DNA from 3 places in the Streptomyces sp. NPDC002643 genome. Region 1 is predicted to be linked to each of the others. Evidence: riboswitches for the same ligand, from Rfam matches in the RefSeq annotation. Region 1 holds a riboswitch; each other region holds the start of a gene.
What was found. Region 1 has a riboswitch for cyclic di-AMP ahead of ACWD4G_RS08920 (transglycosylase family protein). Riboswitches for the same ligand answer to the same signal wherever they lie in the genome.
Positions count from the first base shown of each region.

Region 1 (3,236 bases):
GGCGCCGAGGGAGCCCTTGTTGTCGGTGGCGTCCAGGTCGAACATCGCCTGGTCGATCAGGCGCTGCTCGGTGGCGTCGTAGCCGACGAGCTCCGGGCCGATCTGCTCGATGACCGCGAGGACGGCCTTCTCGACACCCTTGCCGAGGTAGCGGCCCGGGTCGCCGTCACGCAGCTCGATGGCCTCGAAGGCACCGGTGGAGGCGCCGGACGGAACGGCGGCACGACCCGTGCTGCCGTCGTCGAGGCCGACCTCGACCTCGACCGTGGGGTTGCCTCGGGAGTCCAGGATTTCCCGGGCTACGACGACGTCGATGGACGGCACGAGCATCTCCTTCTTGGATGTGACGCGTTGGTGCGAGGCCGCGTGGGCCATGCGACTAGAGCCTAACCGCCCCGGGGCCGTCGGCAGCCGACCGACCGTCTCGTGGACAGAGAGACGGGTCCCATTGTTCCAGAGCGGAACAAAGGGGGGTGTACGGGAGTGGGCCGGCAGATGAAGAGAAGGAGGAGCGGCGCAGGGGTGGAGAGCGGAAGAGGGGTGGAGAGGGGCGGGGGAAGAAAAAAGCCCCGCCCCGGTGCGTACGGGGGAATGCGCACCGAGGCGGGGAGCCCGTGGGGGACGGGGGTGGCCCGCACGAGGTCTTCACTATGGAGGACACGGATGTGCGCGGGCTGTGGTTCAGCTGAGGAGCGGCCAATTTTTCTGGACTCAGCCGAACCGTCCGGCCACCGGCCCGGCCTGGGCCGGACCGGCGGGGCACCGGCTCGCGCCGGGCCGTCGTCAGCTCAGGTGGAGCTGCTGGCCGGGGTAGATGAAGTCGGCGTCGTCGATGATGTCCTTGTTCAGCTCGAAGAGCTTCTCCCAGCCGCCCTCGACGTTCTTCTTCTCGGCGATGCCGCTGAGGGTGTCACCCTTGACGACCTTGTACTCGCCGTCGCCCTTCTTGACCTTCTTGCCGGTCGGGGTCTCGACGGTGGCGCGCTCGGAGGAGCGGGAGGCGCGGGTCTCCTGGGCGCTCTCCGAGGTGGAGCCGGAGGTCGAGCCGCTGTTCGAGGACGAGCTGCTCGAACCGGAGTCCGTGTTCGAGGAACCGCTGTCGGAGGAGGCCGAGCCGCCGTCGTACGCGGCGCTGGACAGGCCCGTGCCGCAGACCGGCCAGGCGCCCTTGCCCTGGCCTGCGAGGACCTTCTCGGCTATCTCGATCTGCTGGGCCTTGGTGGCCTGGTCGGCGGTGGAGGCGTACTGCGTACCGCCGTACGCGGCCCAGGTGGAGGCGGAGAACTGCAGACCGCCGTAGTAGCCGTTGCCGGTGTTGATGGACCAGTTGCCGCCGGACTCGCACTGGGCGACGGCGTCCCACTCGGAGGCGGTGGCGGCGGAGGCGCTGCCGGCCGCGATCAGCGGGGCGGCGACGGCGGCGGCACCGGTGACGCCGACGACGGCGATGGCGCGGGCGGCCTTGCTCGGGCGGCGGTGCTTGCCCTTGCTGGAAAACAGCATGGAGTGATCCCCTCACCGACGCCTGCGAGGTGAGCTGTCGGGTTCGGGCCGGTTGAGTTGCCCGGCCGCGCATGCTCGCCTTTCGGCTCACATCGCACGGCTTCACCCCGAGCCGGTTCCCGCGACCGAGACCCCGAAGGGCCTCAACCGCCGGACCCGGCACTTACCTTGGGTCCCCCGCTCCTGCCAACGGCGCTTGACGCGACGACTGTTCCACGCGGCCGTCGGCAGGATTCGGCGTGACGACCGCAAGGGCCCGCTGTGGGCGAGCAGTCACGACCGTAAACACGTGAATCGGCGAATCCCAAAGCGGAATGGGGGATCTGTGATTCATCTCCCACCGAGATCAAAACGGGCATTCAGGGGCGAACCATGACCCGAACTGCCGCTACCTTTCGCCCGTTTCGACAGCGACTTCAAGGGTCTGACCGGGAACGATGTGGTCCGGGTCGGTTCCAACCGTGCCCTCGTTCTCGGAGTACAGCTCACGCCACCCGCCAGGGAGGTCAAGGGAGTCGGCGATCGACGTCAAAGTGTCCCCGGCGCGGACGGTGTACGAGGCGAAGGCGGCGTCGACGGCATCGCGGGCGACATCACGCGCGGCGCCCCGGGCCGCGTCGGCGGCACGGGCGGCGTGACGGCCGGAGGACGAGGAGTCGACGGAGGAATCGGCACCGGAGTCACCGGCCGCGCCCTCGTCGGCGCTCGCGCCCCGATGGCGACCGGCACCGGCGTCACCGCCCTCACCGGACGAAGCGCTGTCGTTCTGCCTCGAGTTGCCCGACTCGTCACCCGTTGCGCCTCCTGTGGATGAGCTGTCGGACCCCCGTGAATCGTCGCCGGCGGAGCCGTCGGAACCATCGGAGTCATTCGAGCCGGTGTCACCCTTGACGGAGTCCTCGTCGGCCTTCTTCGGCGAATCGGATACTCCGGATGACTCGGACGACTCGGACGACTCGGATGACTCAGGCGATTCGGCCGACTTCGGAGACTCGCTCGAATCAGATGAACCGGATGAACCAGATGAGCTGGACGAACCGGTGGAATCAGTCGAACCGGAGGAACCGGAGAAATCATCCGAGTTCGACAAGCCGTCATCCGCGACGCCGGTGTCGACGTCGGCGGAACCGTCGTCGCCATCGAGGTTGTGGAGCAGACCGCAGGTGGACCAGACACCGACGCCCTGGTCAGCGAGGATTTTCTCGGCGACTGCGATTTGCTGCGAACGGCTCGCCTGGTCGGGGCTGGTGGCGTAGTCGAGGCCGCCGTAGCTCTCCCAGTTCGCCTGGGAGATCTGAAGACCGCCGTAGCGTCCGTTGCCGGTGTCCGCGCTCCAGGCGCCGCCGCTCTCGCACTCCGCGACCTGGTCCCAGGTGGTTCCGCTGGCCGCGCTCGCGCCGGTGGCGCCGAGGAGCGGGATGGCGATGGCGGAGCCGGTCACTCCGGCCGCGACGAGAAGAGCAGGGGCCTGACGGGGGCGACGGTGACGACCGTTCCCGGAGAGCATGCGGTTGCCTTTCACGCGACAGCGGTGGCCCGTGCGAGGGATGTGGTGGGCCTTCGCACTGATGCGTGAACGTATCGGCAGTCGATCACTTGTCACAAGTCAATGCAGTACAGATCACGTGAAGATCACAGACTTGAGGGTGTGTCATGTTTCGGTGCCGTGCGGGGTACTGCTATCGGCCGCCCGAACCGGCGTGAACTCCACGGGAAGTGTGCGCAAGCCTCGC
Region 1 covers NZ_JBSFVY010000004.1:449,434-452,669, reverse strand. Annotated here, with positions in the region: gene eno (phosphopyruvate hydratase) at 1-324, opposite strand, end outside; gene ACWD4G_RS08920 (transglycosylase family protein) at 784-1,503, opposite strand; cyclic di-AMP (ydaO/yuaA leader) riboswitch at 1,508-1,656, opposite strand; gene ACWD4G_RS08915 (LysM peptidoglycan-binding domain-containing protein) at 1,892-3,010, opposite strand; gene ACWD4G_RS08910 (cytochrome P450 family protein) at 3,155-3,236, opposite strand, start outside.

Region 2 (3,236 bases), on a different contig from region 1:
CCCGTGTGGCCGTCGACCCAGTGCGAGTAGGAGTCCGCCGTGTCGACGAAGTTGCCGCCGGCCGCCGCGTAGGCGTCGAGGACCGCGAAGGAGGTCTGCTCGTCCGCCGTCCAGCCGAAGACGTTGCCGCCCAGGCAGAGGGGGAAGACCTCAAGATCGGACGTGCCCAGCTTGCGAAGAGAAGTCATGTTCTTCGTCAACAGCCTTGGCGGACGCCCGCATTCCGCGATGCCATGAACACCGGGTGAGGGGAGGGGGGCGCCCACCGTCGTCGCCGGCGGCGCCGTTTGCGCGAAAAACACGAGGGCCGTGTCCAGAAGGACACGGCCCTGAAAAGTCACACCGGAAAAGTCAGATGCTCAGGCCCTTGCTGCGCAGCCACGCCGCCGGGTCGATGCCGCTGGCGCTGCCGTCGGGGTGGACCTCCAGGTGGAGGTGGGCGCCGGTGACGTTGCCGGTGGCGCCCACTCGGCCGATGACATCGCCGGTGGCGACCTTCTGGCCGACGCTGACGCCGATGGAGGACTGGTGGGCGTACCAGATCTCGGTGCCGTCATCGAGGGTGAGGACGGTCTTGTAGCCGTACGAGCCGTCCCAGCCGGCCTGGGTGATCGTGCCGCTGTGGACGGCCTTGATGAGGGTGCCGGTGGGGGCGGCGAAGTCGAGGCCGGTGTGGTAGCCGGAGGACCAGTAGGAGCCGGCCTGGCCGAATGTGGAGGTGATGGTGTACGAGGAGGTCGGCAGCGCGAACTGCTTGGCCAGCTCGGCGAGGCGCTCGGCCTCCTTCTTCGCCGCGGCCTCCTCCTCCGCCTTCTTCTTGGCGGCGGCCTCCTTGGCCTCGGCTTCCTTCTTCTCCTGGGCGGCCTGCTCGGCGGCCTTCTCCGCGGCGGCGGTCTGCGCGGCCTCGGCGGCCTTCAGGTCGACGGCGTCCTGCTGGGACTCGGCCTGCTGGATGATGCGGGCGCGCAGTGCCTCGCCAGCGTCGGTCGTGCCCTGCTCGGTGTCGGCGGCGATCAGGCCGGCGCTGCTGAGGGGGGCGGTGGTCGCCTGCGGCTCGTCCTGGGCCTCGTCCTCCTCCTCGAAGACCGAGCCGACGTTCGGCATGTCGGGCATCGAGATGGACACCGGGGGCTTGCCGGTCTGCGCGCTGGCCATGCCCGCGCCGCCGACGGCGGCTATGACACCGACGCCGAGGACCGTGGAGCTACGGGCGAGCCCGCCGCGCTGCCGCTGCTTGGCGACGCGGTGCCGGCCGCGGACGGGGCGAATGGACTCCTCGGTGGGGTTCCACTCCTGCCAGGGGCCCTCGTTCTCGCTGTTGTAGCTGCCGTAGCCGAACGTCCGGCTCTCGCCGTCACGTTGGGCCGGTACGAACGGGGCTTCGGTCGCGGACCGGTTGGACGCCACGTGGGCGTACTCCTTTCCTTCCTTCTCGCCTACCGGGTTAGCTGACGGGTTCGGAGCAGGAAGGTCTCCTACGCGCGTAAACCAGTCGTGCTGCCACGACGGTTTGCCCGCGATTCACCCCAGGGTGGTGGTTCCCCGGTTCCCCTACCAACAAGTGGTACGGGATTCGGCGCGTGAGCACGGAGCCGCCTCTTGTGACGGCTGGGACGACCGCGCTGCGTTATCGAACGTTAATAGACGCGAGGGCCCCATTCCAAGCAGTTCTGAATGATCGTTCCGGCTTTTCCGCTGGACTTTACGGGTCATGAGCGGCCGAAAACGGGCGAGTTGACCTTCCCTCGGCGGTAACAGAAGTTCTGACGGTATGTCAGTTGTTATGCGGAGGGGGGTCGGGCGGACACGGGGAGTGATATCGAGGAGGGGGCGAGATGGTGATCATGAAGGAAATGAAAAGAGGGTCACGCCCTCGCGCCGGAAAGAGGGCCACGCCGTTACGCGGGCTCGGGCAGCGCCAGCGTGTGCTGGGTCTGGAGCACCTTCGCCCGGAGGTAACGGACATTGTGGGCGGTGGTGAAGACGCCGGTCGGCACCCGGTCCCGGACCCCGACCCCGAGGTCGCGCAACTGCTGTGCCTTGTCGGGGTTGTTGGACAGCAGGTCCAGTTCGGTGATGCCCAGGGCGGTCAGCATCTGCGCGGCGGCCGTGTAGTCGCGGCCGTCCTCAGGCAGACCCAGGGCCGCGTTCGCCTCGTAGGTGTCGAGACCCTGGTCCTGGAGGGCGTACGCGTCGAGCTTGTTGTAGAGGCCGATGCCGCGCCCCTCCTGGCGGAGGTAGAGGAGTACCCCGCCCCGGTCGGCGATCCGCTCCACCGCCTCACGCAGCTGCGGACCGCAGTCGCAGCGGGCCGAGCCGAAGACATCGCCGGTCAGGCACTCGGAGTGCAGCCGGACCAGGGGGGTCGTGCCGGGCTCGGGGTCGCCGAGGACGAGCGCCAGATGCTCCTGGCCGTCGACGAGGCCGTGGAAGGTGACCATCTCGGCGTCGACGGCGTAACCGTCACCGAAGCGCAGCGGCACCCGGACACGGGCACGCGGGGTGGCGGCGGCAGGGGCAGTGGCGGTGACCGTGGCGGCGACGGTGGCAGTGGCGGACGTGGCTGCGGCTGTGGTGGCGGGGGAGTCGGGCATGCGGTTCTCCGGTCCTCGGTCCTGTGCGGGTGGGCGGCCACTCCACATCTGGTTCAGATTTGAAGCAACGCCTCCCGGCGACTCTAACCCCTGCTTCAAATTTCAAGCAACAGATTTACGGGGAGATCACATTCCCGACACCGCAGAAGTGAGCCAAGTCATCCGTCGGACGACGAGCACGACCTGCGGCGCCACGGCAGCTCGTCCGCGCCGGGCGGGCGGTGGCCGTCCTCACCCTGGAGCGCCGCCGCGATCCCCGTACAGATCTCCTCCAACTGGCCGATCTGCTCGGGGCGGAGATGGTCGAAGACCGCCTTGCGGACCGTTTCGACATGGCCCGGCGCCGCGCGTTCCAGCAGGGCCATGCCCTCGTCTGTCAGTACGGCGATACTGCCCCGCTTGTCCCACTGGCAGTTCTCGCGCCGCAGCACCCCGTCGTTCTCCAGCCGCGTCACGGCGTACGTCAGCCGGCTGCGCGTGATCTTCAGACGCTCGGCGACATCCGTCATCCGCATCCGGTGGTCCGGCGCCTCGGAGAGCGCGGACAGGATGGAGTAGTAGAGGTGCGGCAGGCCGGCCTCCTGCTGGAGCTGCCGGTCGAGCGCGTCCTCCAGGAGTGAGCTCGCGGCGATGAACGCGCGC
Region 2 covers NZ_JBSFVY010000048.1:992-4,227, forward strand. Annotated here, with positions in the region: gene ACWD4G_RS41280 (aldo/keto reductase) at 1-188, opposite strand, end outside; gene ACWD4G_RS41285 (M23 family metallopeptidase) at 352-1,407, opposite strand; cyclic di-AMP (ydaO/yuaA leader) riboswitch at 1,419-1,589, opposite strand; gene ACWD4G_RS41290 (GTP cyclohydrolase II) at 1,899-2,594, opposite strand; gene ACWD4G_RS41295 (MarR family winged helix-turn-helix transcriptional regulator) at 2,753-3,236, opposite strand, start outside.
Region 2: another riboswitch for cyclic di-AMP. It lies ahead of ACWD4G_RS41285 (M23 family metallopeptidase); the one in region 1 lies ahead of ACWD4G_RS08920 (transglycosylase family protein).

Region 3 (3,236 bases), on a different contig from region 1:
GCCACCCCAGAGGGTCCAGGTAGTGGCAGTCTGGCGCGAAGCACCAGTCCGGGACCGTAGTCGAATCATCCGCTCCCTGTCGGACACCGGTCCCGTGGGAAAGGGACGACCGTGCCATGGCAGATCATCAGGAAGCCTCCGTCACTCTGCCGAGCGATCCCGCCTCGGTGTCCGCCGCCCGTAATTACGTCGCCGATGTGCTCGCCGAATGGGGCCTGCCGAGCGACACGGACATCGCGGACACCGTGCGCCTGATCGTCTCCGAACTCGCCACCAACGCCGTCCTGCACACCTTCGGCCAGTCGCCCACGTTCACCGTGGACATCTCCCTCGACCGGGACGAGCATCTGCGCATCGGTGTCACCGACAGCCATCCGCGTTTTCCGAAACGTCTGCCCGCGGCCGTTCAGCAGGACAACGGCCGGGGCATGGTCATCATCCGCTGGCTGACCGCCGAGTGCGGTGGCCGACTGAGCGTCAGACCCACCCGCGAGGGCGGCAAGACGGTCGCCATCGAACTGCCGTGGACGGTCCCGCTCCAGCCGCTCAGGGCCGGCGCTCCGCGGCACCCCTGACCCACCTGGGCAGCAGATTCCACAGGCCCAGACAGACGGCGAGCGTACCGACGCCCGCGATGATCCCGGCCGTGCGGCCGAGGGTGACGTCCACGACCAGCAGTACGGAACCGGCCAGCGCCGGCATCAGCACGGCCAGCCCCACCGTCGCCAGCCGGGACGAGACCCGGACGATCGTGGGCTTGGCGTTCTGCTGGAACAGCGAGCGATGCAGTGCGGCCGGTGCCGTGAACAGCGCCGCCGCCAGCACGGCCAGCAGCAGCGTGGTGATGTAGGTGGCGCGCTGTACGGAGTCGAGGTCCTCGAAGCGCGGTGTGAAGGCCAGCGTCAGCAGGAAGGCGAAGAGGATCTGCACACCGGTCTGGGTGACCCGCAGCTCCTGCAGCAGCTCGGAGAAGTTGCGGTCGGCGCGCTCCAACGGGGTCTCGTCGCGGTCGGCGCGGTCCAGCGGGGTCTTGTTGCGGTCCGCGTGCTCCAGCGGTGTCCGGTCGCGCGCGGGGCGGGTGTGGTCGGGGGCCATGACACACCGGGTAACCACTTTCGGGGCGGTGTCACGCCCGTCGGGGGCGGCGGTGGTTTCCGCCGCCCCCGACCCCGGGTCAGCGGACCCGGCCGTACCAGACGCTCTTCGTCCAGAGCTTCTGGAGGCGTACGACGTCACCCGTCTTCGGCGAGTGCCAGATCTTTCCCTTCCCCGCGTAGATCCCGACGTGGTAGACGCTGGAGCCCGAGTGGAAGAAGACGAGGTCTCCGAGCTTGCGGTTGCTCGCGGAGATGTGCTTCGTCTTGTTGTACTGCTGCTGGGCGGTGCGGGGCAGCTTCTTGCCCGCCTTCTTGAACGAGTACTGCGTCAGCCCCGAGCAGTCGAACCTGCTGGGACCCGTGGCGCCCCACCGGTAGGGCGAGCCCTTCTTGGAAGCCGCGACCTTGAGTGCCTTCGACGCCACGGTGGCGGCCTCGGCGTCGCCCGCGACGCCCGGTACCACGATGCTGCCGCCGACGGCGGCGATGGTCAGAGCCGAGGCCGTACCGGCCCGGGTCAACAGCGACGGGACACGATTGAGCGCAGTCATGCGCAACCCTTCGTCAGCCGCCTGTGAAGGATGACCTGTCGGATTCGGGCTGGCGAAGTTGCCCGGCCGCTGACGCGGCTTCACCCCAAGGGTTGCTCGGCACGGACATGGCTTGTCCGCTCCGGCGACCCGTCGTGCTTGGGTCCTCCACTCCTGCCGATGCACTCCTGTCGACCGGTCATCCGGGCGGCGGCAGGACTCGGCGTCCGCCCGGATCGCCCCGCCGCTGTGGCGGGGGCTTGTCGTCAGGAAGGGATCTTGACGCACGGAAGTCCGAAAAACCCAACGGAATCGGGGATTTGTGGCCTTACTCACCACCTGCATATTCAGCTGAAGGGGGTGATTTGAGTAAGGATGTCCACCCCGTCGAGGGGTCCGAACGACCGTATCGGAATAGTGCATTCCGGCCTGGAACCAGGCATGACGCGCAACTCCCCCGGTTCTGGAGCGGGCTGAGTGAGTGTCCGCTGCTGTCGCTGCTTCTCCCACTGCTCCGCGCTCCGCTCCGAGTCCGGTCCTGACGCCCCTCAGTACGGCCCGCCGTCCGGACTCCGTTCAGCCATGTCGACAAGATCACACCTGTCGAGCGGGTCGGCCGAGCCGTCGCCCGGGTTGGTGGCCGAGGGGGGTGTGTCGCGGTCGAAGGGGTGGTGTGGGGTCGGTTGGGCGGTCAACTCGGCGTCGTGGGCGGCGGCAGTGCGACCCGTGCGGCGCGCCGCTCGCCGTCCAGGACGCGAAGCGCCCGCGCGAGGGTGGGGGCATGGACCTCGTTCTCGCCCCGTCCGTGCATCAATTCGAGCGCGTCGCGCAACGCGGTCGCCTTGCCGACGAGGGCCTGCGCCGCCCGCAGCCCGCGATAGGTGTCGCCCGGGCGGGCCGGATTGATCCGGCCCAGCAGGTCCACCACGTCCAGATAACGGTCGATCAACTCCGCCTCGGCGCGCGTCAGCGCGGGCAGCGGCGGCAACTCGGGTGGGAGCATCGGCCGCTCACCTCGTGCCGGGGAGCGTGCGCGAGGTCTTGCGGCTCGGAATGATCCGGTCGGCCAGGCCGTACTCCACCGCCGCCCGGGCGTCGAGGATCGTGTCCCGCTCGACATCGGCCCTGATCCGTTCCGGGCTCTGCCCCGTGTGCCGTACGAGCATCTCCTCCAACGTGCGCCGGGTGCGCAGCAGTTCCTCGGCGAGGATCGCCAGATCGCTCGTCTGCCCCTGGACCGGCTCGCCGTACGCCGGCTGATGGATGACCACGCGCGCCCCCGGCAGCACATACCGCTTGCCCGGTGTGCCCGCCGCCAGCAGCACCGCGGCGGACGATCCCGCCTGCCCCAGACAGATGGTCTCCACATCGCAGGTGACGTACCGGATCGTGTCGTACACCGCCGTCATCGCGCTGAACGAGCCGCCGGGCGAGTTGATGTAGAGGGAGATGTCCCGGTCGGGGGACTGGTACTCCAGGTGCATGAACTGCGCCATCACATCGTTCGCCGAGGTGTCGTCGATCGCCGTCCCGAGGAACACGATCCGCTCCTCCAGCAGCTTCGAGTAGGGGTCCGTCGTCCGGGCACCCGCGCTCGTGCGTTCGGTGA
Region 3 covers NZ_JBSFVY010000031.1:42,426-45,661, forward strand. Annotated here, with positions in the region: gene ACWD4G_RS35320 (ATP-binding protein) at 117-575, shown strand; gene ACWD4G_RS35325 (DUF6328 family protein) at 547-1,023, opposite strand; gene ACWD4G_RS35330 (C40 family peptidase) at 1,175-1,648, opposite strand; cyclic di-AMP (ydaO/yuaA leader) riboswitch at 1,652-1,822, opposite strand; gene ACWD4G_RS35335 (hypothetical protein) at 2,319-2,630, opposite strand; gene ACWD4G_RS35340 (ATP-dependent Clp protease proteolytic subunit) at 2,638-3,236, opposite strand, start outside.
Region 3: another riboswitch for cyclic di-AMP. It lies ahead of ACWD4G_RS35330 (C40 family peptidase); the one in region 1 lies ahead of ACWD4G_RS08920 (transglycosylase family protein).